Regions from separate parts of the Roseixanthobacter glucoisosaccharinicivorans genome, predicted to be linked through region 1. Evidence: riboswitches for the same ligand, from Rfam matches in the RefSeq annotation. Region 1 holds a riboswitch; each other region holds the start of a gene.
What was found. Region 1 has a riboswitch for cobalamin ahead of V5F78_RS16840 (CbtB domain-containing protein). Riboswitches for the same ligand answer to the same signal wherever they lie in the genome.
Positions count from the first base shown of each region.

Region 2: another riboswitch for cobalamin. It lies ahead of cobU (bifunctional adenosylcobinamide kinase/adenosylcobinamide-phosphate guanylyltransferase); the one in region 1 lies ahead of V5F78_RS16840 (CbtB domain-containing protein).
Region 3: another riboswitch for cobalamin. It lies ahead of V5F78_RS23145 (energy-coupling factor ABC transporter permease); the one in region 1 lies ahead of V5F78_RS16840 (CbtB domain-containing protein).
Region 4: another riboswitch for cobalamin. It lies ahead of V5F78_RS02240 (DUF1636 family protein); the one in region 1 lies ahead of V5F78_RS16840 (CbtB domain-containing protein).

Region 1 is NZ_CM195538.1:3,634,748-3,642,437, forward strand. Features, by position in the region: gene V5F78_RS16810 (hydantoinase B/oxoprolinase family protein) at 1-538, opposite strand, end outside; gene V5F78_RS16815 (TRAP transporter small permease) at 1,018-1,566, shown strand; gene V5F78_RS16820 (TRAP transporter large permease) at 1,570-2,883, shown strand; gene V5F78_RS16825 (TRAP transporter substrate-binding protein) at 2,922-3,905, shown strand; gene V5F78_RS16830 (winged helix DNA-binding protein) at 4,057-4,623, shown strand; gene V5F78_RS16835 (CbtA family protein) at 4,994-5,848, opposite strand; gene V5F78_RS16840 (CbtB domain-containing protein) at 5,861-6,085, opposite strand; cobalamin riboswitch at 6,117-6,236, opposite strand; gene V5F78_RS16845 (histidine phosphatase family protein) at 6,346-6,930, shown strand; gene V5F78_RS16850 (TOBE domain-containing protein) at 6,994-7,203, opposite strand; gene modA (molybdate ABC transporter substrate-binding protein) at 7,359-7,690, shown strand, end outside.
Region 2 is NZ_CM195538.1:1,954,421-1,962,110, forward strand. Features, by position in the region: gene V5F78_RS08770 (cobyric acid synthase) at 1-748, opposite strand, end outside; gene cobO (cob(I)yrinic acid a,c-diamide adenosyltransferase) at 748-1,380, opposite strand; gene cobU (bifunctional adenosylcobinamide kinase/adenosylcobinamide-phosphate guanylyltransferase) at 1,377-1,919, opposite strand; cobalamin riboswitch at 2,038-2,228, opposite strand; gene rfaE1 (D-glycero-beta-D-manno-heptose-7-phosphate kinase) at 2,268-3,707, opposite strand; gene rfaD (ADP-glyceromanno-heptose 6-epimerase) at 3,759-4,772, opposite strand; gene waaC (lipopolysaccharide heptosyltransferase I) at 4,785-5,864, opposite strand; gene waaF (lipopolysaccharide heptosyltransferase II) at 5,873-6,895, opposite strand; gene V5F78_RS08805 (phasin) at 7,100-7,558, opposite strand.
Region 3 is NZ_CM195538.1:5,006,267-5,013,956, reverse strand. Features, by position in the region: gene V5F78_RS23155 (hydantoinase/carbamoylase family amidase) at 1-747, shown strand, start outside; gene V5F78_RS23150 (alpha/beta fold hydrolase) at 794-1,678, opposite strand; gene V5F78_RS23145 (energy-coupling factor ABC transporter permease) at 2,069-2,746, opposite strand; cobalamin riboswitch at 2,781-3,007, opposite strand; gene V5F78_RS23140 (hemin uptake protein HemP) at 3,190-3,375, opposite strand; gene V5F78_RS23135 (copper chaperone PCu(A)C) at 3,521-4,090, opposite strand; gene V5F78_RS23130 (DUF2946 family protein) at 4,172-4,576, opposite strand; gene V5F78_RS23125 (TonB-dependent receptor) at 4,687-6,936, opposite strand; gene V5F78_RS23120 (DUF2946 family protein) at 7,067-7,453, opposite strand.
Region 4 is NZ_CM195538.1:514,444-522,133, forward strand. Features, by position in the region: partial or broken gene V5F78_RS02225 (ferredoxin-like domain-containing protein) at 1-65, opposite strand, end outside; gene cobN (cobaltochelatase subunit CobN) at 62-3,604, opposite strand; gene cobW (cobalamin biosynthesis protein CobW) at 3,623-4,678, opposite strand; gene V5F78_RS02240 (DUF1636 family protein) at 4,675-5,220, opposite strand; cobalamin riboswitch at 5,240-5,472, opposite strand; gene cmk ((d)CMP kinase) at 6,033-6,665, opposite strand; gene aroA (3-phosphoshikimate 1-carboxyvinyltransferase) at 6,674-7,690, opposite strand, start outside.

The sequences.
Region 1 (7,690 bases):
CGTGCATGAAGGCGATCGCCACCGCCACGATGCCGGCCTCGCGCGCCTCCACGAGGCTCGCGCGCACCGCGTCCAGATCCGGTGCTGCCTCGACGGTGCCGTCGGCCCGCACGCGCTCGCCCACCTCCAGCACGCGCTCGAACAGCATGTGCGGCAGCACGATCTTCTTGGCGAAGATCTTCGGCCGGGCCTGATATCCGATCTTCAGCGCATCCTTGAAGCCGCGGGTTGTCACCAGCAGCGTACGATCGCCCTTGCGCTCCAGAAGCGCGTTTGTCGCGACCGTGGTGCCCATTTTGACAGCAGAGACGAGGCCGGCGGGGATGGGGTCCTGCGCCGCGAGACCGAGCAGTTCGCGAATTCCGTGCACGGCGGCGTCGCGATAGGCGCCAGGATTTTCCGAAAGCACCTTGTGCGCCACCAGCGTGCCATCCGGGCGGCGGCCGATAATGTCTGTGAAGGTGCCGCCCCGGTCGATCCAGAACTCCCAAGCCCCGCGCTTGCCCGAGGAAACCTCCGCATCCGCCGTCATCGTCATGTCTGTCCCCTGCATCGTCTGATCGTCTCGGGCATCGCGCGTTTTCCGGCTGGCCCGTTTTCTGCACGGCCCGAGCGGTCCGTGCTGCTGAATCCGCCCCCTCGCACCCAACCGGAAATTGATATCGATTTCGGCATGAATGGGCTCAAAATTAGAATTTCTTATTCTCGATCCTTCTGCCCCACTCTGCGGCATCGCGCGCATGCTTGGACGCCGCAAAGCGTCGGGCTGCGGGATGAATGAAGTCATGACGGAGAAAAAACGTCAACATTTTGTTGACGAAATGACAGCGTCAGGCCAGCATATGTTTCGAGAGCACCCAGGGCCTTGCCCGAAGGGGGCCGCACAGACCTTTGAGGGGTTCAAATGACCAGCGAAGAATTCCGCCAGCGACGGCGGCCGAAGACGTGTGCGCGGGACGCCGCGAAGGTTCCGGACATAGCCGCTCGCCGCCACCAGCCGGGCTACGGAGGGCGCGCATGATCCGCAAGGCGCTCGACGGGCTCTATTTTCTCTCCGGCATCCTGGCCGGGCTTTTCCTGCTCGCGATCTTCGGCCTGATGATCGCGCTTTCCGCCGGCCGCGAATTTGGCCTCAATGTTCCCGCCGGAGATGATTTCACCGCCTGGTGCATGGCGGCCATGGCCTTTCTCGGCCTCGCCCATACCTTCAAGGCCGGCGACATGATCCGCGTCGGCCTGCTGCTCGAACGGCTCCACGGCCGCGCCCGGCAGGTGGCGGAACTGGTGGCCCTCACGATCGGCATCGCGTTCCTCGCCTTTTTCGCGAAGCACGCCGTGCAGCTAGCGTATGAATCCATGCTCTTCAAAGACATGTCGCAAGGCGTGATCGCGGTGCCGCTGTGGATTCCCCAGAGCGGATATGCGGCGGGGCTGGTGATATTGCTGATCGCGATGGTGGACGAATTCGTCCATGTCGCCGGCGGCAACCGGCCGCGCTACGAGAAGGAACCCGCCACCTCGCCCGATGAACTGGTCGAGCGCATCGCCGCCGGCGGAGGCGTCTGAGCCATGACGCATTTCGACTTGGCGCAGCTCTCCATCGTGCTGCTTCTGCTGCTTGTCGCCATTCTCGCGAGCGGCGTGTGGATCGCCTTCGGGCTCGGCATCGTCGGACTAGCGGCGATGGTCCTCACCACCAACGTGCCCATCGGCCAGGTGCTCGCCACCACCGTGTGGAGCGCCACCGCCTCCTGGACCCTGGCCGCGCTGCCATTGTTCATCTGGATGGGCGAAATCCTGTTCCGAACGCGCTTGTCGGAGGAGATGTTTCGCGGCCTGGCCCCCTGGCTGCAATGGCTTCCGGGCCGGCTGCTGCATGTGAACGTGATCGGCTGCGGCATCTTCGCCGCCGTCTCGGGCTCCTCCGCCGCCACCTGCGCCACCATCGGCAAGATCGCCCTGCCGGAATTGGACAAGCGCGGCTACGACAAGGGCATGAGCATCGGCACGCTGGCCGGCTCGGGCACGCTGGGGCTGCTCATTCCCCCATCGATTCCGATGGTGGTCTATGCGGTTACGGCCAATGTCTCGGTCCTCCAGGTGTTCCTGGGCGGCTTCCTGCCGGGCCTGCTGGTGATGGCGCTTTACAGCGGCTACATCATCATCTGGTCGCTGCTGAACCCGTCCAAGTCGCCACCGCGCGACCCGCCGATGCCCTTCCGGGCGAAGATGCGCCAGTCGGCGCGGCTGTTGCCGTGCCTGCTGCTGATCGCGGGGGTGTTTCTCTCGCTCATTCTCGGCCTCGCCACGGCGACCGAATGCGCGGCCTGGGGCGTGATGGGAGCGCTTGCCCTGGCGGCCTGGAGCGGCACGCTCACCTGGTCGGCGTTCCTCCAGAGCGTGATGAGCGCGACCCGCCTGTCCTGCATGATCATGCTGATCATCGCCGGCGCGGCCTTCACCACCGCTGCCATGGCCTATACCGGCATCCCGGTGGCGCTGGCCGAATGGGTGCAGGGGCTGAACCTCACCCCCGGCAAGCTCGCCCTGGCCCTGACCGTCATGTACATCATCCTCGGCTGCCTGGTCGACGGCATCTCGATGATCGTCCTGACGGCGGTGATCGTGCTGCCGATGGTGAAGCAGGCGGGTTTCGACTTGGTCTGGTTCGGCGTCTATCTCGTCATTCACGTCGAGATGGCGCAGATTACGCCGCCCGTGGGCTTCAACCTGTTCGTGCTCCAGAACATGAGCGGGCGCGACACGCTCTCGGTGGCCAAGGCCGCTTTTCCATTCTTCATTCTGCTCAACGTCGCGGTCATCATCATCACGACCTTCCCGGAGATCGTCCTGGTGCTGCCGCGCTGGGCCTTCCCCGGGTGAAAAACCGCCGTCACAGCCAACCAGAAGAGGGATACTAAATGGCACGCTCGCGTTTCCTCGCACCGGTGCTCGTCGCCGCCGGCATCGCCGCGCTCTCGGCGGCCCCAGCGCTCGCCCAGACCAAGTGGAACCTTCCCTCCGCCTATCCGGCGGACAATTTCCACACGGAAAACATCGCCCAGTTCGCCAAGGACGTGGAAACCCTGTCCGGCGGCAAGCTGCTGATCACGCTGCATCCCAACGCCGTCCTGTTCAAGGCGCCGGAGATCAAGCGCGCGGTGGCGACCGGCCAGGCCCAGGCGGGCGAGGTCATCATGTCGATCCACGAGAACGAGGATCCGATCTTCGGCATCGACGTGGTGCCGTTCCTCGCAACCTCCTACGAAAGCTCGAAGAAGCTCTGGGCGGCCTCGCGCCCGTTCGTCGAAAAGAAGATGGAAGCGCAGGGCCTGATGGTGCTCTACGCGGTGCCCTGGCCGCCGCAGGGCATCTTCTCCAAGAACCCCGTCACCAAAGTCGAGGATCTGAAGGGGGCCAAGTGGCGCGCCTATAATGTCGGCACCTCGCGCATCGGCGATCTGCTCGGCGCCCAGTCCGTCACCGTGCAGCAGGCCGAATTGGCGCAGGCGCTCGCCACCGGCGTGGTGACCGCCCTCATCACCTCCGCCGCCACCGGCTATGACGTGAAGATCTGGGAAAGCATCCCCTATTTCTACGACGTCCAGGCCTGGCTGCCGAAGAACATGGTGTTCGTGAACAAGGCCGCCTTCGATGCCCTCGACAAGCCGACCCAGGAGGCCGTGCTGAAGGCTGCTGCCGCCGCCGAGGAACGCGGCTGGAAGAGCTCCATCGAGAAGAGCAAATGGTATGTGGAGCAGCTCCAGGCCAAGGGCATGAAGGTGGAAGCGCCTTCCGCCGAACTGCGGGCCGGCTTCGAGAAGATCGGCGCGCAGCTTACCGCCGACTGGATCAAGAAGGCGGGCCCGGACGGGGAAGCCGCCCTCGCCGCCTTCAAGAAGTGAGGGCGGTGGCGTAACATGACGCGATCGGCCGGCCCGCGCAGGGCCGGCCACGCCGCCGGAGCGGCAGGCCTTGCCGACGCTCCCCGCTTCCGGCCCCGGCTTCTCGGGCCGGAGCATTTCCGCCCGCAAGAACAGCCGGACGCCAAGCCGTATGACCCGACGCCCCGCCTCTCCCGCACCGGCCGGTGAAACCGATCGCCCCATCTCGTCCGGTCCGCTCGGCTCCATCGTCTCCTCGGCCCATCTTGCCGACGGCGCCCTGCCGGCCTTGTCGGAGCTGGAATTCGGCCTCAACATGATCACCCACGGCTACCAGCGCTGGATGGTCCGCTGCATGGCGGCGGCGGGCTTGCCGGATCTGTCGTCGCTGGATGTGCTGGTGCTGCACCACGTGGCCCATCGGGACCGGGCGAAGACCATCGCCGATCTGTGCCTGGTGCTGGATGTGGAGGATACCCACCTCGTCACCTATGCCGCGAAGAAGCTCCAGGCCCTGGGGCTGGTGTCCAGCGGCCGGCGCGGCAAGGAGAAGACCTTGAACGCCACCGAGAAAGGCCGCCTCGCCTGCCAGCGCTACCGCGAGGTGCGCGAGGCGCTGCTGACGCAAACCGTTGCCGCGACAGGCATTCCCCCCGAAAAGCTGTCGGAGATCGCGGCCTTGCTGCGCACGCTTTCCGGCCATTACGACCAGGCGGCCCGGGCGGCCGCGAGCCTTTAGCACACCTCCGCTTCAGGCCGGCAGGACAAAGCCGCCGCCACTGGCAAGCCCGCCCGCGCGCGGGAAAAGCGCGGGCTCTCCTGATGCACCGGTCCTCGGCATCGCTCCGGGTGACAGAAAATGTTTCACGTGAAACAATGGCTTAGCGCAGACGAACATCGGTTTACTGGCGCTTGACCGCACTTTTCCAGCCGATCACACCGGCTTTTCGGGCGAATATTTCGCATTGAATTTCGGCACGCCGCATCCGCCCGCTTCCAAGTGATCGGCGTGGGCCGACGGCGACCACGAGGACCCCACCGGCGCCGCACCCGAGGGGTCCGTCAAAGCGCCCCCCCGCGGCTCACCGATCCGCCTCAGCGAAAGCCCGTCAGCGCAGGGCACCGGCGGGAGCGAGGCGCGCGCCGCGATGGGCGCGCAGGCTGCGCTCGGCGAGCGGGCCGAAGGCCAGCCCGAGGGTTGCCCACAGCACCGCCTGGATGCCGAGCGTGGCGATGCGGAACTCCCACAGGAGCGAGGCCGAGAATTCGGCCGGCACCTCGTTGATGGTCGGCAGCATCGTCTGCACCAGGGCAATCACCGCCACATAGGCAAGCGCCGCCGCGACGACCCCGTTCCACACACCGTGGCGGGCGGCGAGCCGCCGGGCCAGCAGCACCGCGCCCGTGAGCGCGGCCAGCGAGGCCACGAGCATCAGGAAGAACATCTGGGTGCGGAAGCCGATGGTCGCGCCGTCGCCTACGGCGGGCGGATTGGCGGGATATTTCAGCCCCGGCACCAGGGCGATGGCCAAGAACCCGCCCAGCGCCAGCAGCCCCGCCGTCGCGCGCGGGGACAACGGGCCCACCCGCCCGAGCGCAAAGGCGAAGACCAGCGCGAAAATGCCGCCCATGGCGGCGCCATAGACCAATGTGCCGGTCAGCAGGCCGAGCCCGGCCTGGGTGGACCGGCTGACCAATTCCTCCTCGCCGCCATGGGAATGGCCTTCGGCCGCGGCGGGTACCGGGGCGGCGGCATGCATGTGCGTGCTGCCGTCGGCATGGACATGCGGCGTCGCCGCCGGGGATGCGGGCGCGGCGGCGGGCGCCGGCCCTTCCGCATGCGCTTCCTCAAAGGCGATGGCGCGGTTGACCGCGGGTTCACCGAAGACGCGCGCGAATCCAAACGAGAGCAAGCCCGCGAGGACGCCAACAAGCATCCCGCGAAGCAGGAGAGACCCAACCATGTCGCATGCCCCTTAGTGGCAGGGGAAGCCGAGCAGGTGGCGGCCGTCGTGCAGGAATTCATGCACATACATGCCGGGGATGAGGGAAGTCGCGCCCTGTTCGGCGCCGACGAAATAAAGCGCGAGCAGCATCAGCAGGCCGCCGAACACCGCCCAGGGCAGAAGTTCGCTGACCGAGATGGTCTGCGTGCCGGCCGCAACGCCGAGGGAGGAACCGGAAAGAACGGTGTCGGCCATGGTCAGTCTCCTGGGATTGCGCGTCCCGAAATCGAACATCGTCCTGCGGGCCGGGTCTGACTTGCGGCACGGCCGGAATGGCGTGGCGCTTACAGTGGCGCGACCGTGTCGGATTTTCACCGACTTCCTCACCCGCAGCGAAGCATCGACACTATTGGCGCGAAGCCGGTTGTGTCAAACGAACAATCTGGCGAAAACAGACGCGCGCCGGCGCGCCGGCCGATCTCCTCCGCCCGCTGCCGCAAGGGTGCCCCATCGCCATGGCCAACCGCCTGACGCTGATCTGCCACGGTGCCACCGCCGCCCTGCGGGCCGGCGCCTTTCCGCGCGACGAACCGCTGGAGCCGCTCGCCCTGGCGCAGACCCAGGCGTGGCGCGGCCGGCTGCGGCGGCCCGACGGCGTGCGGACTTCGCCAGCCGAGCGCGCGAGAGAGACCGCACGCGCGCTCGGCTTTGAGGCGGAGAACGACGAGGATCTTCGCGATTGGGACTGCGGGCTGTGGGCGGGCCGCACCTTCACCGAGGTGGACACAGCTTATCCTGGCGCGCTCGCCCTCTGGCGCGGCGAGCCGCAGGCAGCGCCGCACGGCGGCGAATCGCTCGCGGCGCTGATCGCCCGCATGGAGGCCTGGCTGGACCGCCAGCGCGAGGGCCATGGCCATGTCATCGCCTGCACCCATGCGGCGAACGTCCGGGCGATCGCGGTCGGCCTTCTCCAGGCGCCGCCTGGCGCCTTCTGGCAGATCGACGTGGCGCCGCTCACCCGCAGCGACCTGCGCACCGACGGCCGGCGCTGGACCCTTCGCACCCTGGGCCAGCCCCTGGACCCTCCGCCCGACGCCTGAGGCGGACCGGACGGGCGGGTGGAACGAGGGGCGGGAGCCACGCCCGGCGGCTCCCGCCTGACCTCAATGGACGGCGATCATCACGTCCGACGCCTTGATGATGGCGGCGGCGTCCTGGCCGACTTCGAGCTTCAGCTCGTCCACCGCCTCATTGGTGATGGAGGCGGTGACCGTGGCGCCGCCGCCAAGGTCCAGGCGCACGTGGGACGTGGTCGCGCCCTTGGTGATTTCCAGGATCTTGCCCTTCAACACATTCCGCGCACTGATCTTCATGATCACCCTCCACTGCTGGCGCGGAGCCCGGTGGGCTCCCGTCCGCCACGCCGCACATCGACATATTTTAGAAAATATATCGCTAGCGAAAATCGTCGCGGCGCTATATTTCAAAATATATCGCGCTGCACCAAGCACCGTACCGGAGAGGGACAATGAACCTGGCTCGCCGCACCTGGCTGAAAATCGCATGCCTCGCCCTGAGCGGCGCCTGGCTTGGCACCATGCCCCTGGCCGGCGCGGCCCATGCCCAGTCCGAGCCGGTCACCATCTTCGCCGCCGCCAGCCTGAAGAACGCCCTCGATGCGGTGGCGGCCGACTGGCACAAGGAAACCGGCAAGACCACGCGCATCTCCTATGCCGCCTCCTCCGGGCTCGCCAAGCAGATCGAGGCCGGGGCGCCCGCCGATATTTTCATCTCCGCCGATCTCGACTGGATGGACTATGCCGCCAGCCACAAGCTGCTCCAGGAGGGAAGCCGGTTCAA
Region 2 (7,690 bases), 1.7 Mb from region 1:
GCTTTGCCGGCGGCGGTCCCTGGAGCGCCAGCGCATCTTCCGCCGGCAGGCGCGCGGCGGCGGGAAAATGTGGGATGAGGCCGAGCGCGGCCCAGCCGGTATGCCCCGCCACCAGCGCCATGCCGTCGGCGAACAAGGCGGGATCGCCCCGGAACTTATTCACCACGAAGCCGGCGATCAGCGCGGCATCCTCGATATCCAGCACCGTTTTGGTGCCGACGAGGCTGGCGATGACGCCGCCCCGGTCGATATCGCCGATCAGCACCACCGGCACGTCGGCGGCGCGGGCGAAGCCCATGTTGGCGATGTCGTTGCGCCGCAGATTGACTTCCGAGGCGCTGCCCGCCCCTTCCACCAGCACGAGGTCGGCCTCGCCCTTCAGCCGCGCGAAACTCTCCAGCACGGCGGGCATGAGGCTCTGCTTCAGGCCCTGGTAGGCGCTGGCCTTGGCGGTGGTGAGCACCCGGCCCTGCACCACCACCTGCGCACCCACCTCGCTCTGCGGCTTCAGCAGCACCGGGTTCATATGCACGCTCAAGGGCACCCGCGCGGCCCGAGCCTGAAGCGCCTGCGCGCGGCCGATCTCGCCGCCGTCGGCGGTGACGGCGGCATTGTTCGACATGTTCTGCGGCTTGAAGGGCCGCACCCGCAGGCCTCGATTGGCAAAGGCGCGGGCAAGACCGGCCACCAGCAGGCTCTTGCCCACGTCGGAGCCGGTGCCCTGGAACATCAGCGCGCGGGCGGCCATCAGAATTCGATACCGGCCTGCGCCTTCACGCCGGCGGAGAAATGATGCTTCACCAATCCCATCTCGGTCACGAGGTCCGCCGCCTCCAGAAGCTCCGACTTCGCGTTTCGGCCGGTGACGACCACATGCAGGTCGCCCCGGCGCGCCTTCAGCGTCGCGACCACGTCGGCGAGGTCGAGATAGCCGTAGCGCAGGGCGATGTTCAGCTCGTCCAGCACGATCAGGGAGAGGGTCTCGTCGGCCAGCAGCTCGCGGGCCTTGTCGAAGGCGCGGGCGGCGGCGGCGGTGTCGCGGGCGAGATCCTGCGTCTCCCAGGTGAAGCCCTCGCCCATGGTGTGCCAGCGCACGCGATCGCCGAACGCGGCGAAGGCGTCCTTCTCGCCGGTGTGCCAGGCGCCCTTGATGAATTGCACCACCCCCACCTTGCGGCCATAGCCGAGCATGCGCAGCGCCAGCCCGAAGGCGGCCGTGCTCTTGCCCTTGCCGGGGCCGGTGTGGACGATCAGCAGCCCCTTCTCCAGGGTCTTCTCCGCCACCTCGGCATCCTGCACCGCCTTGCGCTTGGCCATCTTCTCGCGATGGCGAGCGGCCTGGGCGTCGTCGCCGGCGGCATTTTCGGTTTCATCGCTCATCGGGGCGTGTCCTTCACAATCATGGGCAAGCCGGCCACCATGAAGATCACTTCATGGGCCATGGCCGCCATGCGCTGGTTGAGCCGGCCGGCGGCGTCTCGAAACCGGCGGGCGAGGGCGTTGTCCGGCACGATGCCGAGCCCCACCTCATTCGCCACCAGCACGCTGAGTCCCGTGCGGGCGGTGATGGCGTCCACAAGGCGATCCTCTTCCGCCGCGAGATCGTGCTCCGCCAGCATGTGGTTGGTGAGCCACAAGGTGAGGCAATCCAGCAGCAGCGGCATGTCGGACGGCAGGGCCCGGACGAGATCGGCAGCATCGAACGGCGCGTCGTGGGAGACCCAGCGCGCATCGCGCCGCGCCTGGTGCAGGCGGATGCGCTCGGTCATCTCGGCGTCGAAGGCCTGGGCCGTCGCCACATAGGCAAAGGGCGGGACGGCAGCTTCCACCCGCTGCTCGGCATGGCGGCTCTTGCCGGAGCGCGCGCCGCCGAGCACCAGCACGATCCGGCCGCCCGCCTCGGCCGCGATGGCGCTCAAGCCGGCACCTGGAAGTGCGGGCGGCAGGAGCTGTGGCCGGAGGCGGCCGCTAGGCGCGGACCCAACATGAGACTCTCCCTGGCCCTCCCGCCGAGAGCCGGCCTGTGGCGCCCGCGAAACGGGCTCTGCGTCCTCGGCAGGTCTCCTGGCTTGCGGATCGACGCGCCCCCACCCTTCCCGAGGCTGGCCTCAGTGGTTCGTGGGTTTGCTCTCCGCCGACAGTTGCGGGGGCAGCCGCGGCATAGGGAAAAAGCCTCCCGCACCGCGTTCCCTTTTGATCCCGAAGGAACCGACGACGCGCCGACTATAAGGCCGCCGCCCCGCGCCGCAACCGCCCGCCCCGCGATCTCAGCTTCTGGCTTTCGCAACCAGCGTCGAGGTGGACTGGCCCGGCGTCAGTTCGGCGAGCACAAGCTTTCCGCCATTGGCGATGACGATATCGGCGCCAACCACATCCTCGGGCTTATAATCCGCCCCCTTCACCAGCACGTCCGGCAGCAGGGCCGTAATGATTTCCAGCGGCGTGTCCTCCTCGAACAGCACCACCAGATCCACGCAGCGCATGGCGCCGATCACCCGCGCGCGGGCGGTCTCGTCCTGGAGCGGGCGCGTCGGGCCCTTCAGACGGCGCACCGAGGCGTCGGTGTTGAGCCCCACGACGAGGCGGTCGCCCTGGGCTGCCGCCGCTTCCAGCATGCCCACATGGCCGGGATGCAGCAGATCGAAACAGCCGTTGGTGAAGACGATGCGCGCACCGCTCGCCCGCCAGCGGTCCATGATATCGCGCGCCTTGTCGCGCGAGACGAGCGCGCCCGCCGGCTCCAGCTGCGGTACCGAGCGCTGCAGCGCGGCGGTGAGTTCGGCGCGCGTTACCACCGCCGTGCCGAGCTTGGCGACCGCAATCGCGGCAGCGGCATTAGCGACCGGAACGCTCGCTTCCAGGCTGAGCCCGCAGGCGAGCGACAAAGCGAGCGCGGCCAGCGCCGTATCGCCGGCGCCGGACACATCGAACACCTCGCGCGCCTCGGCCGGCACATGGAGCACGGTGCCGTTGCGGCGCCAGAGCGTCATGCCCTTTTCCGCCCGCGTCACCAGCACATCGCCGCCGAACTGGGCGCTCGCCGCCTGCGCCGCGCGCTCGGCGTCGGCGTCGGTCTCGTCCGGCAGGCCGGTGGCCTCGCTCAGCTCGCGCCGGTTGGGCGTCACCAAAGTCGCGCCGCGATAGACCTCGAAGGTGCGGCGCTTGGGATCGACGATCACCGGCACCCCGAGCGTCCGGGCCTCGGCCAGCACGGCGGCGACGACACGGTCGCCGAGCACGCCCTTGGCATAATCGGAAAGCACCACCACCGAGCAGCCCGCCATGGCGCGGCTGGCGGCCGCGATCAACGCGTCCTCGATAGCGGGGGATGGCGGGGCGGACATCTCGGCATCGATGCGGACGATCTGCTGGCGCCCGCTCATCACCCGCGTCTTGGTGACGGTGGGGCGGGTGGCGTCCACCACCAGGCCGGAGAGATCAATCAGCGCATAAGGAGCGAGCGCGGCGCGCAACTGGTCGGCCTCCCCATCGGCCCCGACGAGGCCCACGAGGCGGATCGGCGCGCCCATTGCGGCGGCATTGGCGGCCACGTTCGCCGCCCCGCCCGGCACGATGCGTTCCGCGCCATGCAGCAGCACCGGCACCGGCGCCTCGGGCGAGATGCGCGAAACCGAGCCGAGGATGTAGCGATCCACCATGACATCGCCGATGACGGCGACGGGACCGGGCTTGGTATCAGGAAGCATGGTGCCGGTATCCTGGGGCAAGATCAGCCCTTGCGAAGTGTGGCGTCCCGCTCATGACGCGGAATTGCGGCCGCGCAGATGCTCGGTGACATAGATCCGCACGCCGTCCTCCAGCGAGGTGAACGGGCGGGTAAAGCCTGCGGCGCGCAGTTTCGAGACGTCCGCCTGGGTGAAATATTGATACGCGTTGCGAATGGAAACCGGCATATCGACATAGGTGATGCGCGGATCCTTGCCGGCCGCCGCGAACACGGCTTTTGCGAGATCCGCGAAGCTGCGCGCCTGCCCGGTGCCGACATTGAAGATGCCGCTCGCCGCCGGCGTCTCCACCAGCCAGCGCACCACCGCGACGCAATCGCCCACATAGACGAAATCCCGCAGCTGCCCGCCGTCCTCATATCCCGGATCGTGCGACTTAAAGAGCGTCACCGCCTCGCCGGCGGCGGCGGTCGGATAGATCTTGTGGACCACCGAGCGCATGTCGTCCTTATGGGCTTCGCCCGGACCATAGACATTGAAGAAGCGCAGGCCCGCCCATTGCGGCGGCACCGGCCGCCCGGCGGCGACATCGGCCGCGAAGCGGCGGTCCGCCATCAGCTTGCTCCAGCCATAGGCATTCAGCGGCGAGAGGCGATCGAGCGCGGCGGCGCCCTCCTCGTCCCGGAAGCCGTCGGTGCCATCGCCATAGGTGGCGGCGGAGGAGGCATAGATGAAGCGGATGCCCTTGCGCGCACACTGGTCCCACAGATCCAGCGTCGGGCGGATGTTGCGGGCGACGATCTTGTCGCCATCCCGCTCCGTGGTCGCGGATATCGCGCCCATGTGGACGATCGCGCCCAGCCGTCCGCCCTCGCGTTCCACGAAGGTGGAAACCGCCTCCGGGCGGATCACGTCATCCAGCAGGATGTCGCGCAGGTTGAGCCATTTCGGGCCGTCTTCCAGCCAATCGGCAACCACCACCCGCCAGCCGTCGGCGGCAAACGCACGGGCGATGTTCGAGCCGATGAAGCCGGCGCCCCCGGTGACAAGGATCGTATCGCGGGCGGAACGGGCGGTGCGGATCATTCAGGCTACCATTCAGGACGCAGGCGGTGATGCGCTCCCGTGTGCCACGCTGCTTCCGGTCTTGTCCATCGCATCGGCATGTCCGAAGCGCAGGACATTGAGCGCGCGCCACACGTCCCGCGCGCTGAAATCGGTCAGGCAGGGTGGTCCCTCGACGAGATCGGGGGCAATCCGGCAATGGGCGCGCTCGCACGGCGCACACGGGCGCAGCGATTTCAATTCCAGAGCCTTGGGGCCGAAAAGGCCCGTCAGGCGCGGATTTGTCGGGCCATAAAGCCCGACGGTGGGCACCGCGAGCGCGGCCGCAAGATGGCCGAGGCCGGAATCGACGCTCACCACCGCCTGGGCCCGCGCAATCACCGGCGCGAGCGTGGTGATGGGGCCGGGCGGCACGATCCGCACCGAGGGGATCCGGTCTGCGATGGCGCTGGCGCGCGCGGTCTCCTCCGGGCCCTGGGCGAAGATGCGGGTTTCATAGCCCCGCTCGGCCGCCATCTGGGCGAGATCGCGCCAGTGCTTCACCGGCCAGGTCTTGGTGCGCCAGGTGGTGCCGTGCAGCATCACGATATAAGGCGGCTCGTCCCCCTGCCCTTCCGCATCGGCGGGAACAGCGAGCCCGGCGTCGGCGGTGAGCCCTTCCAGGGCATAGCCGAGGCTGGCGGCGAACAGCTTGCGCAGCCGCACCGCCATATGCTCGGTTTCCGGCACCACGTGGGTCGCGTGATAGGTGAAGGTCGCAAGGCCCTCGCGGGCGCTGCCCCGGGCAAAGCCGTGGCGCCGCCCGCGCGCGAACAGGCCGACGGCCGCGCTCTTCATCAGGCCCTGCGCGTCGATCACCACATCATAGGTTTCCGCGCGCAAGGCGGCGCGGATCGCCGCGACCGCCCCGCTGCGCAGCGCCGCCCCCGGCGCCTTGCGCAAGCGGCGCAGGGGCACCGCGATGGCGCGCCGCACGGCGGGGTGGGTCTCCACCAGGGGAACGAATGCCTCCTCCACCGCCCAATCCAGCGTGAGGCCGGGCACCGAACGCATGGCGTCGGTCACCGCCGGGAACGTGTGCACCACGTCTCCGAGCGAAGACAGCTTGACCACCAGAACCTTCATGCCCGCACGGCCCGCGCCGCCGCAAGAACCTCCTCGGGTGCGATCACTTCCAGGCAAGCCAGGGTGCCGAGCGGACATTCGCGCTTATGGCACGGGCGGCACGGCAGCTCGCGCGCGACGACACGGGCTCTTGGGCCGGTCGGCGGCGTCATCTTTTCCGAGCTGGAGCCGTAGATCACCACCAAAGGCCGGTCGAGCGCACCGGCGACGTGCATCAGGCCGGAATCGTTCGAGATCACCACATCCGCAAGGCCCAGCAGGGCGGCCGCGTCCATCAGCGTGGTCTTGCCGGCGATATTGTCCACCGGCACGCCGCTCAGCTTCACGATCTGCGCCGCGATGGAGACATCCTTCGGCCCGCCGAGGATGCGCACGCGATAGCCCGCTTCCACCGCGCGAGTGGCGAGCCGGGCGAACTTGGTGGCCGGCCATTGCTTGGCCGGTCCATATTCCGCGCCCGGGCAGAGCGCCATCACCGGCCCCTCACCGGTGAGCGGAAAACGCCCCGCGGCCGCCTCGCGCGCGCCGTCTGGCAGGAACAGGGTCGGACGCGGCGCGGCCAGCTGATCGCCGCGCGGGGCGCCCAGCGCCACGAAACGGTCGATGGTGCGCGCCGTCTTGCGATCCCGATCGGGGCGCGAATCCGTCAGCAGCAGGCTGCGGCCCTCGGCGGCATAGCCGATGCGTTCGGGAATACCGGCCGCGAAGGGCACGATGGCGGCCTTGAAGGCGCGGGGCAGGATGATGGCCTTACCATAGCCTTCCTTGCGCAGCGCGCGCCCGGCTTTCCAGCGCTCCATGAGGCCGAACTCGCCATGGCCGAGGCCGAGGGGAATGGTTCGGCGCACGCCCCGTATCAGCCGGGCGATCGGCAGCGAGGCCGGCGGCGCGATGACGTCGATGGGGCGACCGGGATCGCGGATGCGCAGGCTTTCGATCAGGCTCGCCGCCATCACCATGTCTCCGACCCAGGACGGACCGACAAGCAGGATGGGCGAATAGGAACCGATGGCGCGCATTTTGTGCTCACTTGGACCCGCGCGTCTTGGCAAGACGCGCGGTGCCCGTCAAGGCGCGATCCCGTGACGACATGCAAAGCCGCCGGAGATGGCGGGAGGGGACGGGGGATCCGACCGCCCCAGACAGGCATCACTGAACCCGGCCGCAATAAAAAAGGCGCCGGCAATGCGGCGCCTTTTCAAGAAAACAACGAAGAGACCCGATCAGGCCGCCTTGTTGAGGGTCTTTTCCACGCCGGCCTTGATGGGCTCGGAGGATTCGGTCGCGATCTTCTGCGCGAGGGCCGACAATTCCTTCGCCTGGCCGGAAAGCGCATCGAACTGGTGGCGCAGGTGAGCGGTGGACAGTTCCACGGCTTCCGCTGCCGACTTCGCCGAAACCACCGACGCGAAGAAATCGAACGCGGCATTCACGTTCGAGCGCAGGATTTCGAGCGACTTGAGATTGTATTCGGAGACACCCTTGCTCGCGGTCGAATAGCTGTCTTCAAGGATATCGCTGGTCTGCGTCGCAGCGGCCTTGAGCTTTTCGTAATTGTCGCGATAGCTCTCGACGCTCTTTTCCGCCATTTCGCGGAAAGCGGCCGGAACTTCCATCTTGGCGAACGCGCCGTTGGCAGCGCTCATCTGGTCCTGGAAGGCTTTGGCAAAGGTGTCGTTCATTGGTTTCCTCGGCGGTGGCTTGGCTTCAATTCAGGCCCGCGCAGGCCAAAAAGCGCGCTCGAACATTGCCGAAGCGACTTTTCTGCCCTCAGCCTCGACCCCGCGACACTATAGCCTAAAAAGTGTGCGGCA
Region 3 (7,690 bases), 1.4 Mb from region 1:
CCCGCGCTGCTGCGGGCGGGCCACCGGCATCTCGACCCGCGTGCGCTCCGCGCCTTTCTGGAAGTGCATATCGAGCAGGCGCCGAGCCTCGTGGAAGCCGGCCTTCCGCTGGCCATATGCACCGCCATTCCCGGCAACTTCCGCTATCCCAATGCCTGGATCGCGGGCGAATACGCCCATGTGGGGCTGCCGCGCCGGTTTCGCCGCGATGCCGTGATGGCGGCGGCGGAATTCGCGGCGGGGATGGATCGGCTCTGGGCGGCACACGAGGCGGAGGGGCGGCCGATGGCCGTGACGCTCGGGCGCTTCCACACCGACCCGGCCAAGCACGGCCTGACCACGGTGCCCGGCGCCTTCCATTTCAGCCTCGACGTGCGCGCCTATGACGACGCACAGCTGGCGGAGCTGGAACAGGGCATGGGCGACATCATCGCCGACATCGAACGCCGGCGCGGCGTGACCTTCCACATGGGGCCGCGGGCGAGCGCCGTGGTAGGTAAGATGGACGCCGCGATCCGAGCCCGGCTGGTGGAGGGCGCGCAGGCGCTGGGCATCCCGGCGATGAGCCTCGGCAGCCCGGCGTCGCACGATGCCGCCGCCTTCGCCGCCGCCGGCGTTCCCACCGCCATGATGTTCGTGCGCAACCAGAACGGCAGCCACAATCCGCACGAAGCCATGGAGATGGCGGATTTCATGCGCGCCGCCAGCCTTCTCGCCTGGTGGCTCGCCGAGAACGCCCGCGCCTGACCGCCCGTGGGGAAGGAGAGCCCGAAATCGGGCTCTCCGCGCGCGCTCAGTCCTTCATACCGGTGATGGACGCGCTCATGGCCCGCGGGTCGCGGGTCGGCCAGCGGCCGCAATCCACCTTGGTGAGGAAGTCGCCGACGAGACGATTGTATTCGTCGGGATCCTCCAGATTGATGGTGTGCCCGCAATTGGGCATCACCGCCAAGGCGGCCGAGGGAATGTGCTGCTTCATCAGCAGGCCGGGGGCAAGGCAGGGCCAATCCTCGTCGCCGGTGATCACCAGGGTGGGCACGGTCAGCCGCTTCATCTCCTCCACCAGGGTGTAGAGCGAGGGACGCTCGCGCTGCACGCCGAGCTGCGTGTTGGCGGAGCCCAGGGCCGAATGCTCGGCCAGCATCTGCTTGAATTCGGCAAAGCCGCGCGGGTCCTTGTTCTCGAACTGCACGCGGGTCGGGCCGTAGGCATATTTCTCGGCGAAGGCGGGCATGCCGGCGGAGGTGATGAAGCCGGCGATGGTGTCGGCCTCGGCCTGGAAACGGGCGCGCTGCTCCACCTCCGCTCCATAGCCGCACCCGCCGACGCAGAGCGACAGCGCCAGCTGCGGATGGCGGAAGCCGAAATGCAGGGTGGCGAAGCCGCCCATGGAGAGGCCCACCACATGGGCCTTGGTTTCCCCCGTCGCCGCGAGCACCGCAGCGATGTCGTCGGCGGCGCGGGCCTGGGAATAGGAGCTGGGATTTTCCGGCACGTCGGAGGGCGGAAAGCCGCGCGCAGCGAAGGCGACGCAGCGATAACGCTGGCCGAAATGGCGCATCTGCGGTTCCCAGCTGCGGAGATCGCCGGCGAACTCATGGACGAAGATCACCAGCCGGCCGGTGCCGGTTTCCTCATAATGCAGGCGCACTCCGTCGTCCGTCGTCGCGTAGGCCATGGTCATTCCCCGATTGGATTTGCGCACATCCTCTGCGGCACGCGCCCCGGCGCTGCGATGCGTGGGGGCGTGCGTCCGCTTGTCGTCCTGGCGGTTGGCGTGCCCAACGCGGGCCGGCCGGGCAGCCGAACGGCTTCAATCTGTATACTGTTTACAATTATCGACGCAAGGAAGGATGCTCCCGGCGCGGCCCCCGCGCCCCCGCTCGTGGGAGGCGGCCGCCTTTGCCGCAGCCTCTCAACGACCCGGCGCCGATCGGGAGGATCGGCGCAACAAACGTCCGCGATAGAGGATCCCGGCCGCTTGTCGCAGAGCCCTTGTCAGCGGGCGGTTGTCATCGGGCGGTTGTCCGTGGGCGGTTGTTGCCCACGGACCTGCGCGTCACGCGTCTCAGACGGCCTCGTAGAGGCGGCGCTCCAGCAGCATGGAGCCGCGCAGGCGGCTCAGCGCCTTGGCGGCGCCGAGCACGGCGAGGTCGGCCAAAGGCTCGATGATGATGACCAGCATATAGGCGCCGCCGAAGGTGGAAATCGCCGCCACATTGTCCGCCGTGAAGCCCTGGCCATACAGCGCCCAGAAGGCCACCCAGGCGACGATGCCCGCCTGATAGGTGGTGGAGAGCGCGAGGGCCTGGCCGTAGCGCAAGTCCACATAAGGCGTATTGGGGGCGATGATTTTCTGGGCCACGGCTTGCAAGGCGAACAGCGGCACCAGGAGGGTCGTCACGTTCATGCCGAATTGCGGCAGGTCGAACGGCGCAAAGAACAGGCCCTGAACCAGCAGGCCGAGGGACAGGCCGATGGCCGCCGGCGCCATGCCGAAGATCAGGAACAGGGTCGAGCCGAGGATCAGGTGAACTTCCGACACCCCGACGGGATAATGCGGGAGCACCTCGAAGAAAGAAAACACCAGGGCGCTCGCCGCCGCGCTGCGCGACACCAGGGAGAGGATGCCGCGCTCGCGGACGGCCTCATAGGCCAGCTTCACGGCATAGCCGCCGGCGCCCGCGGCAGTGACGTAGCTGAGCCAGATTTTCCCGCTATCCACGAGACCAGGTTCGATATGCATGACTGCTCCTCCGCCGTCTCACCCGACGGCCTGCGTTAGTTCCGGGCGCATGGCCGGTCTCCTGACTCGCGGGTCGCCGCATGCCTTCCGTCTTCCCGAAGCGCACCTTGGGGGATTGCTTCAGTGACATCGTGGAAGGCCGCTCGCCGCTCACAGTCGCGGGGGCGGTCGGGGCTCAGGGCGTCATCGGCCCCTCCCCCGTTCCCATTTCACTTCCGGCATGTGCGTCATGCCGGAAGAACCATGCGCGTTCAGGAGCGGCCAACCTCCGCTTTCTGTCAAGACGTCCGCGCGTCCGCGCGCACCGATATGCGGATTCTTTGTCGCGTGGAGACAGGCGCGCGGAGACCCGGCCGGCATGCGCGGCCCATGCCGCGCCCGGAATAAGCACGCGCGCCCCGCCACAAGCCTCCCGCCTCAGACCTCCCCCCTTGCGCAAACGATTACTTGGTGAGGATCAGCTTGTTCTTGGAGGTCAGCGTCAGGGTATAGACCTGGTCGCCATGAACGATCCGCACCGTGCGCGCCGCGCGAAAGAGATCGGTGCTGTCCAGGCATCCGTCCGCCATCGCGATGGTGCGCACCGCCGTTTCGGGAGACGGCACGGGTCTCAGCTTGATGATGCCCATGGAAGGCGGCTCCTCTGCCGGAGTTCGGGCGAAGGACGGGCGAAACGCGCCGCGCCGCCCCCGGCGCGGGTCAGGCGAGCGGATCGCCGGCGGCCGGCGCGAACGGCCGGACGGCTCATTTGCGCGCGGCTTACTTGCGCGCGACTCACTTGCCGGATGGCATCGTCATATGGTCGTGTTCGCCCCCATCGCTGCTCCCCTGGGCGGCGATGGACTCCACCTTGAACTGAACCGACACCGTGCCCGCCTTCTCAAACGTCAGCGTGCCATTGACCATGGCGCCCTGCTTCAGGGGCTGCTTCAGCCCCATGAGCATGAGGTGATAGGAGCCCGGCTTCAGCGCCACGGAGCCCTGCGCGGGAACGGCGACGCCGCCCGCCACCGGCCGCATGGTCATCACCCCGTCCTTCATGGACATCTCGTGGATTTCCACCTTCTGCGCGCCCTCGGCGGTGGCGGAGACGAGGCGGTCCGGCGTCGAACCCTCGTTCTTCAGGACCAGATAGCCGGCACCGACGCTGGCGCCCTCGGGCGTGGCGCGGGTCCAGGGATGGTCAATCTCGATGGAGCCGACCTTGAACTCGTGCGCCATCAGCGCCTGCGCGGAGAGGGTCAGCAGGAACATGGCGAAGGCCAGCGCGGCGAGCGCCTCTTCAAGATACATGCGGCGGCAGAGGCGCGCGAACGCGCCGGGAAAACGGAAAGAATTCAACATGGCTTGGCTCCACGATACGGCCTCCTCCAGGGGAGGACCGGATGTCACGATCGGCGGACTTTCCCTGCGCAAACGCAGGCGTCAGGCGATCGCGGGTGGAGCCCTGGCGCGGCTCGGGGAACGGCGCTGGCCCGGCGCGGCGGAAAAATCCGCGCCGCGCCTGAGCATCGCGGCCGCGTGGCGCACCGGCGCGACGAATCCCTCCGCCGCCGGCGGCGGTGCGGCGGCCGGCCCGAACATGGGACAGCCCAAGACGCAGCAGTCCAGCCCATCATGATGGGCCGGGGCCCCGCCCTCGGTTGGGGACCCGTTCTCGGTTGGAGAACTGGAGCAGATGACGCCGAACGCATCCGGACCCTGGGCCGCTGCCTGCGCCGCCTGGGCGCCCGCGGCAAGCCCCACGGCCAGCATCTGCAGGACGAGCAGATAGGCCGCCGCGATGGCGGCCCAGGCTCTCCAGGATGTGCGCGGCTTGGCCAAGATCAAGATGTCTCGAATGTTCGTCGGCCGACACTATGACATCGGGTCGCCGACAACCGTAGATCAAAGTCGTGCGGCACGTCCTCGCAGGGACGCGCCGCACCCGGTGGCAAAGCTCAAAAGGACACGGTGACCCGCGTATTGATCGAGCGGCCATAGCCGGCCACCGGATAGCCCCAGGCGGCCGAGGTGCCCATCATGCTGGAGACCTGGTAATTGACCAGGTTCGCCCCGCCAAGCGGCAGGTCGTATTGGGTATCGAGGATGTTTTCGATCCCGAAATCCACCTTCAGCTGGCCGGCCGTGTAGCTGGTGCGGAAGTTCAGCAGGGCATAGGCCGAGGTCTCCAGCTCATTGTGCACCTGGCTGACCTGAGTCTTCGCCCCCACCAGCTGGACCTCGACGCTCGAACTCCAGTTGCCGAGCGTGTGGTCGAGCGCCAGCGTCGCGTTGACCGGCATGATGTGGTAGAGATTGACCCCGTCGGTGCGCTGCCCGCGCACGAAGTTCAGGCCGCCGCGAAAGGCGCCTTGGCCGTAGGTGCGATCGTCCCAAAGGGCCAGCTTGCCGTCGATGTTCACGCCATAGAGCCAGGCGTCGTAATTGGCGAACTGCAGATAGACGAACGTGTTGTCGGCGGTGAGATTGTTCGGCAAATTGGCGAGGCATCCCGGCAGGGCACAGCGCTGCACGTCGATATAATCCTGCACATAGCTGTAATAGGGCGAAACCCGCACCTGCCAGACCTTCTGCGCCGGATCGTGCCAATCCGCCGTGAAGCTTAAGGTGTGGGCCTTTTCCGGCACCAGATCGAGATTGCCCACATAGCCGTTGCCGTCGCCGAACCAGCCGATCATCTGCATGGCCATGCCGTTGGTGGACCAGGCATAGCGCTCGTACAGGTTCGGCGAGCGCGTCTTGCGCGACAGGCCAAGCTCGTAAAGGCTGAAGGCGTTGGCCTCGTATCGCAGGATGGCCGAGCCGTCGATGTTGAAGTCGGTGCGCGCGTGGCTCTGGGAATTGAAGGCGGCGGCGTTCGCGCCGTACATCATCTCGTTGTAGCCCTGCACGTCGCCGGTGTTCATCCAGACGATATCGTTGCGCAGGCCGATGATGGTGGTCCATTGCGCGTCAAGATGGCGTTCCCATTCGCCGAAATAGCCGAAGCGCAGGCGCTGGCCGTTATTGATGTTCTCGAACGTATCCGGCCCCATCATCATGGAGCCCGCGACCGGCGGCCACCAATCGTCGAGGTTATTGTAGTAAAGCTCGTTGCCGACGCGCACGATGTCGATGGCCGACGTGCCGATGGTTCCCTTCACCTTATAGCCGAGATCCGTGCTGCGGGTGTCCATGGGCATGTCGCCGGTCTTGTCCGGCTGGATGAAGCCCATGGTGTGACGCACGCGGTTGGCGAAGATCGAGGCTTCGAGCTTACCCCAGTCGAAATCACCCGCATAACTGCCGTTGGCATAGAGGCTCTTGTTGTCGACCATGTCCATATATTGGTTGACATAGCCCTGGTACGGGATGAACTGCCCGCCGATCTGGAAGGTGAACAGGCTTTGATTGACCTGCTTGGCAATGGTCAAGGCATGGTTCTGGGTTTCATACAGGGTCGACTTGATGACCGTGCCGTTGCCGGATGTGTAATCGCTCGCCCGCGCCCAGCCGCCGGTATAGGTGACGCTGGTATCCTGGTTTGAAACGGTGCCGTTGAAGTCGGTGCCGTAGGAATTGCCGTTGCCGCGGTAGAATCCGGACAGGCTGCCGGACACGGTGAGCGCCGGACCCTGGGTGAATTTCGGGGGGGCGAGCGTGACGTCCGCCTTCGCACCCGTATAGTCGCCGCCAACGCTTACCGGCGCCGTGCCGGTGTAGACCTTCACCGAAGAGATCATCGCCGGATTCACATAAGACAGCGGCGGATTCATCTCGTTCGGACAGGCCGGGCTGAAGATCATATTGTTGATGGCCACCTGCACCCGGTCGGCCCCCATGCCGTTGACGGCCGGCAGGCTCGACACGCCGCCCGCGCCCCATGTCGCGCCCCCCGGAATGCGGGAGATGAGCGAACCGGAATCGCTGGTCCACAGCGTCGCATTCTGGGCTTCGGGGGCGGAAATGAAGGCGGTGTCGGCGGGCGTATAAGGGCCGAAGCCTTGTGCGCCGGCGACGGCGGCCGGGGTCGAGGGACGGACCACGATGGTTGGCAGATCCTCGACCGCCTGCGCCATCGCCGCGCCGGTCGCGAGGGGCGTGAGGCAGAGCGCCGCGAGGGCGGGGCGTACCAGGGCCGTCGTGCGGCGCAAGGCGCGCAGACGGGAACGGGCCGGACGGAAAATAACGTGCGTTCGCGATTGCATGGCGTTTCCAGCATTCAAGTGGGGCCGGCCACGGCGCGCGGGGCGGCGCAACGCGCAAAGGCGCTGCTGCTCCGGGGGGCTCGGCCAAATCGGAAAGAGGGGATTTAACGCCAGCAGGGCCGGCGCCGCGTCACACCGCGATCGGCGGCCCACGCGGCCAGTGCGCCACGCGCACGCCGGACAAGGCGGGATCGACGCCCCCGCCGGGCACGAATCGGAACGGAACCGCCAGCCGCACGATGGCGGGGGTCGCGGGCGGTGTGGGCAGGATCGCCAGATCCACGCGCGAGAGGCACAGCGGGCAATGGACGAACGCCTTGGTGCGATCGTCGGCAGGCGCGTGCGGCGCGGTGGCGGAGGGATCGTTCTGGCAGATCTGGAACGGGCCGGGCGCGGTTCCCGCCACGCGGCTGGCCAAGAAGGCACTCGTCAGGACGACCTGGAACACCAGCGCATAGACGAGCGTCCACGCCACGATGCGCGCGCCGCCCCAATGCTGCCCCAGCCGCTTGATCATTCCCGACTCCCCAGCCGAATTATGCCGCCTGTCCCTGGGGAAATACAGGGCTCGGAGGTGGCCATAATGTCCCAATCCAGGCCCCGTCCCGCCCCCGCCCCCTCGGCCGCGCATGCCGGAACAGCTACCGCGGCAATCATCTCGACATTTCGAGATATATCGACATATTGTTATCAAAGAAGCGCGCACCCGTCGCCGGAGCGCCCGGCGGTGCATCCGGCCGGGATCGCCGCGATG
Region 4 (7,690 bases), 1.9 Mb from region 1:
TCGCCGGTCTCCATGGGCGCGCTCAGCGCCGGGCAGGCGCCGCGTCGGCGGGAGAGCGCGCTCATTCCGCCGCCTCCGTGCCGATGGTTCCTTGATGGCTTGTCTGCGCGGGCGTCCTTGCGTCTCCCGCTTGCGCGCGCAAGGCCGCAAGATCGCCGTCGAGATCGTTGCGGCGGGCGTGCCACAGGCCGCGGCGGCGGGCATCCTCGAAACGGCGCGCCATGGCCTCCGCCGCCTGCGGATTTTCCCGCAGCAGGAAAGCGCGCACCGTCTCGTCCGCCAGATAGGCCGCGTGAATCTGGTCCAACAGGTCCGATGGCACCTGATGGGTGGTCTCGGCGAAGGCCACCAGCCGGTCCACGGTTTCGGTCAGCTCGGCGGCGCCGCGCGGGCCGTGGCGCATCTGGCCGGCGATGAAGACCGGCGATACCCGGCCATGGACGATGCGCGCCAGCGCATCCTTCAAGGCGCGGGCCTTCGGCCGCTCGGGATCGCTGGTGTCCAGCACCACCAGATCCACCGCCTTGCCGAGCAGCGCGGCGGCGGCGGCGAACCCGCCCATGAAGGCCCCGTCCTCGGCGCCGTCCAGCAGGTCGCGGGCGGGATCATCGGCGCCGTGCAGCAGCGCATCGGCGCGCGCGACCTGGGCCGCGAAGGCGCCGGCGGCCGGGCGGGCCGCGCCATCGGGTCCGTCATAGACATGGGAGGCGGCGGCAAGATACGCGGCGCCGAGTTCGCTGCGGTCGGCAAACGCGCCGCGCGCCAACGCGTCCTCGATGCCCGCGCCATAGGCCCCCGGTGCCGAGCCGAAAATGCGGGCCACATCGCCGCCGGCGCGGACCTGGGCGGCGAGCGGATTTTCGCTCTCCTCCTCCTCGCGGGCCGCGACCGCGCGGGCGGCGGCGTCCAGCAAGGCCAATTGGGCGGGGAAAATGTCACGGAACAGGCCGGAGACGCGCCAGCTCACGTCCACGCGCGGCCGGCCCATGCTCGCCGGCGGCAGCACCTCGATGCCGGTGACGCGGCCGCTGGCGTGGTCCCACACCGGCCGGCAGCCCATGAGATGCAGCCCCTGGGCGATTTCCTCGCCTCCGGTGCGCAAGGTGGCGCTGCCCCAGAGGTCGATGACCACCGCGCGGGGATAATCGCCGTGCTCCTGCAGATAGGCGCGCACCACCTCTTCCGCCGCCAGGCGCCCGAGGTCGAGCGCGGTGGGGGTGGGCAGATGGCGCGGATCGGCGGTGAAGAGATTGCGCCCGGTGGGCAGCACGTCGCGCCGCCCGCGCGCCGGAGCGCCCGCCGGACCCGCGCTCACATGGCGGCCGTCGAGGGCGGCGAGGAGGGCGGCGCGCTCGGCTTCCGCGCTCGGCGCGCGCTCCGCATCGCCGTCGGCGCTGCCATAGATGTGCAGTCCGTCCTTCACCTGCATGTCCTTGACGTCGCAGAGCCAGGCGTCGATGCGGCGCAGCGCCTCGTTGGGATCGCTCGCGCCATCGACCCCGGCGCGGACCGAAAGGCCGGTCTCGCCCGCCCGCTCCACGATCAGCCGGGCGAGGCGGTCGCGGCGGCGCGGGTCGAGGCCGTCGGCTTCGGCATATTCGTCCACCAGCCGTTCGAGCGCCTGCTCGGCTTCGGTGAGCCCGGCTCCGGTGAGCGGCGGCGGCAGATGGCCGAGCGTCACCGCCGCGATGCGCCGCTTCGCCTGCGCCGCCTCGCCGGGGTTGGAGACGATGAAGGGATAGATCACCGGCAGCGGCCCGAGCACGGCTTGGGGAAAGCAGTCGGGCGTCAGCGCTACGGCCTTTCCGGGCAGCCATTCCAGCGTGCCGTGTGCGCCCATATGCACCAGCGCATGGACATCGAGCCCGTGCCGCAGCCACAGGCCGAAAGCCAGCAGGCCATGGCGCGGCGGCAGCGCGGGGTCGTGATAGTCCGCCCGCCGGTCCAGCGATGCGCCGCGATCGGGCGCGAGGGCCACCGTGACAGTGCCGAATTGGGCGCAGCGGACATGGAAGGCACCGTCGCGCAGGTCGCGATCCTCTTCCGGCGCGCCCCAGGCGGCGGTGACAGCGGCGCGGACGGGTTCGGGGAGGGCGGCGAACAGGCGCTGATAGTCGGCGAGCGGCAGGGCCTGCGTCGGGACGATCCGGTCCAGCAGGGCTTTTGAGTGGGCGGGTGCCGTGCCGGCGGCATAGCCCGCCTCCGCCAGGGTTTCGAGTGCCCGCCGCACGCTTTCCGGCACATCGAGCCCCACCGCATAGCCGGTGCGGCCGGGGGCGCCGGGATAATCCGGCATCAGAACGGCGATGCGACGCTCCGCGCGGGGCGTGCGGGCGAGGCGGATCAAGGCGGCGGCGCGCGCCGCCACATGGGTGATGGCCTGCGGCTCGGCGCGGTTCAGCGCGGCGGTGAAGGCGAGGTCCGCGTCCGGGGCGGCCATGTCCTTGAAGGAGATGGCGCCGGCCAGCACCCGCCCGTCCAGCTCCGGCAGCACCACATGCATGGCGAGATCGGCGGCGGCGAGGCCGCGCGGGCTTCGCTCCCAGGCGTCCCGCGCCGTGGTGGCGGGAATGATCTGGAGCACCGGCGGGCCGCCGGCGGGGAACAGGCCGTCCGCATCCCCGGCCGCGAACGCGGTGGCGGTGAGGATCAGGTCCGGGGCCGCCTGCGCGATGGCGTCGCGCACGAAGGCGCGGGAGTGGGGATCTTTCAGGCTGGCGAGAAACACCGGCACAGGCGCGATGCCCCGCGCGCCGAGTGCGGCACAGAGGTCGTCGATGGGGGCGAGGTCTCCGGCCAGCCACATGGAACGGTAGAACAGGATGAGGGCGCGGGGAGAGGGGCCGTGTGAGCCGGACTGGACTGCCGAGCGCGCTTCGTCATCCCCGGGCCTGTCCCGGGGATCCACGCCGCGCCCCACGGTCCGACTTTGCCCGTTCGTTCCTTCCGGCACCGCGTGGATGGCCGGGACAGGCCCGGCCATGACGGCCCCTTGGACCGGAGCGGCAAGCGGGACGGTCCACACCACGTCCGCCAGGTCCACCGCGCCGGCATCCGGCAGATAGAAGCTCGCGGGCGGAACGCTTTTCGGCGCGGCGATCTCGGCGCCTGTCTCCCCCCGCACCACGCGCGCCACCCGCTCCAGCAGCGCGGCCATATTGTCTGGCCCGCCCTGGCGGAAATAGCCGAGCCATGCGGCCAGCTCCGCCGCCGGCACGGTGGAGAGGGCGGCAAGGCGCGGATCGTCCTGGTCCTCGCCGGGCAGCAGAGCGAGCGCGATGCGGCGCGCGCGCGCCAGCTCGGCGAGCCGCTCGGCGCCATAGCGCCACCAGTCGAGCCCGCCCAATTGCCGCACCAAGATCACCTTGGCGTGGCGCGCCGCCTTGTCGATCCACAGATCCACCGACATGGGATGGCGCAGATCCTTCAGCCGCGCGAGCCGCAGGCTCGGCAGCCGGTCGCGGCCCCGCCGCCAAGCCGCCGCGAGCGCCAGGAGGTCGCTGTCGGTGAAGGACAAGGCCAGCACATCGCCGGGAGGCTGGCGCAGGTCGATGGGCTCGGCCAGGTCCTCGATGGTGGCGGATGTGCTCGCGAGCAGATGCATGGAAAGGGCGATCCCGCCTCAGGCCGAAAGCGCCGGTTCCGGCGCCAGCAGCGCGCGTTCCACCGCAGTGCGGTCGAAGCCCTTCAGGCCGATCACCACCAGCGCGCCGGTGCGCGGCTCGTCCGCCCGCCACGGCCGGTCGAACTGGTGGGAAACCCGCGTGCCCACGCCCTGCACCAGCAGGCGCAGGGGCTTGCCGGCGACATTGGCGAAGCCCTTCACCCGCAGCACGTCCGGCGTTTCGGCGGCACGCGCCACGCGGGCGGCGAGGGCGGCGGGATCGGCGATCTCCGGCAGGCGGACGATGAAGCTGTCGAAATCGTCGTGGTCGTGGTCCAGCTCGTCGTCATGATGGGTGCGGCGGGCGTCGATCTCGTCCTCCGTGCCGATTCCGAGGCCGAGCAGGATCGCCGCGTCCACCTTGCCGCCAGCGGAGCGCACCACCTTCACGGCGCGCGGCAGGGCTTTTGCGATGCGGGCGTCGGCGATTTCCGCGCCGGCGGCATCCAGCAGGTCGGACTTGGAGAGGATGATGAGGTCGGCGCAGGCGATCTGGTCCTCGAAAACTTCTTCCACCGGGTCGTCATGGTCGAGCGTGTCGTCGGCGGCGCGCTGGGCGGCGAGGGCCGCGAGATCGTCCGCGACCCGGCCGGCGGCGAGCGCCGGGCCGTCCACCACCGCCACCACGCCGTCCACCGTGACCCGGCTCTTGATGGCGGGCCATTGGAACGCCTGCACCAGCGGCTTGGGCAGGGCAAGGCCCGAGGTCTCGATGAGGATATGGTCCACGCGCGGGGTGCGGGAGAGGATGAGGTCCAGCGCGGGGACGAAATCGTCCGCCACCGTGCAGCACAGGCAGCCGTTGGCCAGCTCGACGATATTATCCTCCGGGCAGCTCTCGATGCCGCAGCCCTTCAGGATCTCGCCGTCGATGCCCACGTCGCCGAACTCGTTGACGATCACGGCGAGGCGCTTGCCCTGGGCATTTTCCAGAATGTTGCGGATCAGGGTGGTCTTCCCCGCGCCGAGGAAGCCGGTGACGATGGTGCAGGGGATGCGGGCGAGAGAGGTCATCGCTGGTCCTCGGAGAAGGTCATGGGAGGGATGCGGGCAACCATGCCGCGCTTGAGGCTGTCGGGCCGCCCGCGCCAGGGCAGGATGCCGTCCGTGGAGGTGGCGAACAGCGCCGCGCCGGTCAAAAGGTCGGCGGCGCTGTCGGGCGAAAGATCGCCGAACACGTAGGACCAGCCGCCGGTGCGCACCAAGGCGGCGGAAAGCGCGCGCTTGCAATTGGAGAGGCAGCGCACCTCCTTCACGGCGATGGCCGGGTCCCCGCCCGTTGCCGCGACGCGCATCGCCTCCCGCGCAAGCGCGGCGCCGGCGGGTGGCGCGTCGGTGGCCGCGCCGGCGAGCTTGCAGGTGGTGCAGACGAACAGGGTTACGGCGGGAACGCTGGCGACGCGCAGGGAATCGCGTGCCGGCCCGTCGGCGGGCGTGCCGCTTCGCACCATCGTCTCGCTCCCCGCGAAAGGCGAATCGTCGTTGGAAGGTCGCTCCACGCCGGTTTCCATGGGTGCGAGCGGCCCGCGCAGGCGTGCCACGGGAAGAATCGCCATGCCAGGGCACCCCGCCCGGCACGCGTCCTTGTCGGTGGCAGGTCTCCTGGCTCGCGGATCGCCGTTCGCGGCCGCCTTCCCGGAAGGGGCGCGGGGCCCGTCTTCCAGTGGCTTTTCGGCCGGAACTCACCGCCTACAGTTGCGGGGGCAGCTGCGGCTATCGCCCGGAAAACCCGTGCGCGACCGCATTCCCTTTTCACCCGGCGGAAGCGGCAAGCCGCTCGAACCGGGACCATCGACGCCGACACTTAAGAACCGTGCCGCCGGGAAGTCAATGAAGCGGCGCGCCGCGCTTCAGCCCGTAGGGGTCACTCGAACCTCACCGGCGAGAACCCCTGGCACCCTCATGTCCCTCCCGCGGAATGGGGAATCCCATCACGCGGCGCCGTTTCCTTCCTCCCCACTTGAGGGGGAGGGCAGGGTGGGGGGTATCTCCCCGCTGTCCCGGCGGGCGAGATGCTGGCGGCGCCGGACCCCCCTCCCCATCCCTCCCCCGCAAGGGGGGAGGGGGAGCGGTTCGGCTGAAGGTCGATTCGCCTCAGGCGCCAGCCGTCGAGGTCTTGGCGGCGATGATCGCCAAAGCGGCGACCAGCCCTCCTCGAACGCGACCGTTGCCGTGTCATCGCTTTCCTGCGGAATGGGGAATCCCATCACGCGGTGCGGCATTCCTCCTCCCCCTTAAGGGGGAGGGCAGGGTGGGGGGTATCTGCCCGCTGTCCGGGCGGGCGAGATGCTGGCGGCGCGGGACCCCCCTCCCCATCCCTCCCCCGCAAGGGGGGAGGGGGAGCGGTTCGGCTGAAGGTCGATTCGCCTCAGACGCCGGCCGTCGAGGTCTTGGCGGCGATGATCGCCAAAGCGGCGGCCAGCGCCTCCTCGATGCCGAGATGGGTGGTGTCCAGCAGCACCGCGTCCTGTGCCATCACCAGCGGGGCGGCGGCGCGGTGCGAATCGCGTTCGTCGCGCTTGTGGATGTCGGCCAGAACGTCCTCGAACGCGACCTCGCTTGCACGCTCCAGCAGTTCGCGATGGCGGCGGGTGGCGCGCACGTCCGCCGAGGCGGTCACGAACAGCTTCACCGGCGCATGGGGACAGATCACCGTGCCGATGTCGCGCCCGTCCAGCACCGCGCCGCCGGGCTGCGCGGCGAAGCGCCGCTGCAGGTCCAGCAATGCGCCGCGCACCACGGGGCGGGCCGCCACCACGGACGCCGCCTCGCCCAGGGCGCCGGTGCGCAGCTTTTCCGGATCGAGCGCGCGCAGGTCCAGCGTGCGGGCGGCCTCCGCGCTGGCCATCTCGTCGTCCAGCGTGCCGTCGGCGAGGCAGCGCGCCGCCACCGCGCGATAGAGCAGGCCGGTATCGAGATGGGGCAGGCCGAGGGTCGCCGCGATCCTGCGGCCGAGGGTGCCCTTGCCGGAGGCGGCCGGCCCGTCGATGGCGATGATCAGGCTGTCGCTCATTTCAGCACGGCGCCGAGGTCGCCCATCATGGGCACGAAGGTCGGAAAAGACGTGGCGATGAAACGCATGTCGTCCACGCTCACGCCGTCGCGCGCGGCAAGGCCCATCACCAGGAAGGCCATGGCGATGCGGTGGTCCATATGGGTCGCCACCGGTCCGCCACCGATCACGCCGTCCGGCCCGAGCCCGGTGACCAGCAGGTCGTCGCCGATGATCTCATGGGGCACGCCGCAGGCCGCGAGCCCGTCGGCCACCGCGGCGAGGCGGTCGCTTTCCTTCACCCGCAGCTCGTTGAGGCCGCGCATGCGGGTCGTTCCGTGTGCGAACGCCGCCGCCACGGCGAGCACCGGATATTCGTCGATCATGGAGGGCGCGCGCTCCGGCGGCACGTCCACGCCGGTCAGAGTGGAATGGCGCACGCGCAGGTCCGCCACGGCCTCGCCGCCCTCGGTGCGCTCGGAGAGCGTCTCAATGGACGCGCCCATCTCCTTCAGCGTGGTGATGAGGCCGGTGCGCAGCGGGTTCATCATCACATCCTTGAGGATGATGTCCGAACCCGGAACGATCAGCGCCGCCACCAGGGGGAAGGCGGCCGAGGAGGGGTCGGAGGGCACCGCCACGGGGGCGCCCGTCAGGTTCGGCCGGCCGGCGAGGGTGATGCGGCGGCCGTGGGCGCCGTGGGGCTCGACGCGCACGTCGGCGCCGAAATGGGTCAGCATGCGCTCGGTATGGTCGCGGGTGGATTCGCGCTCCACCACCACCGTGTCGCCGCTCGCGGCAAGTCCGGCCAGCAGCACGGCGGATTTCACCTGCGCCGAGGGCACCGGGGTTTCATAAGTGAAGGCCTTCAATTCGGTAAGGCCCTTCAGGCGCAGCGGCAGGCGGCCGCCGGGGGCTTCCTCTTCCACCACCACGCCCATGGCGAGGAGCGGATTCAGCACCCGCTTCATGGGGCGGCGGCGCAGGCTGGCATCGCCGTCGAAGGTGGCGACGATGGGGTTTCCCGCCACCAC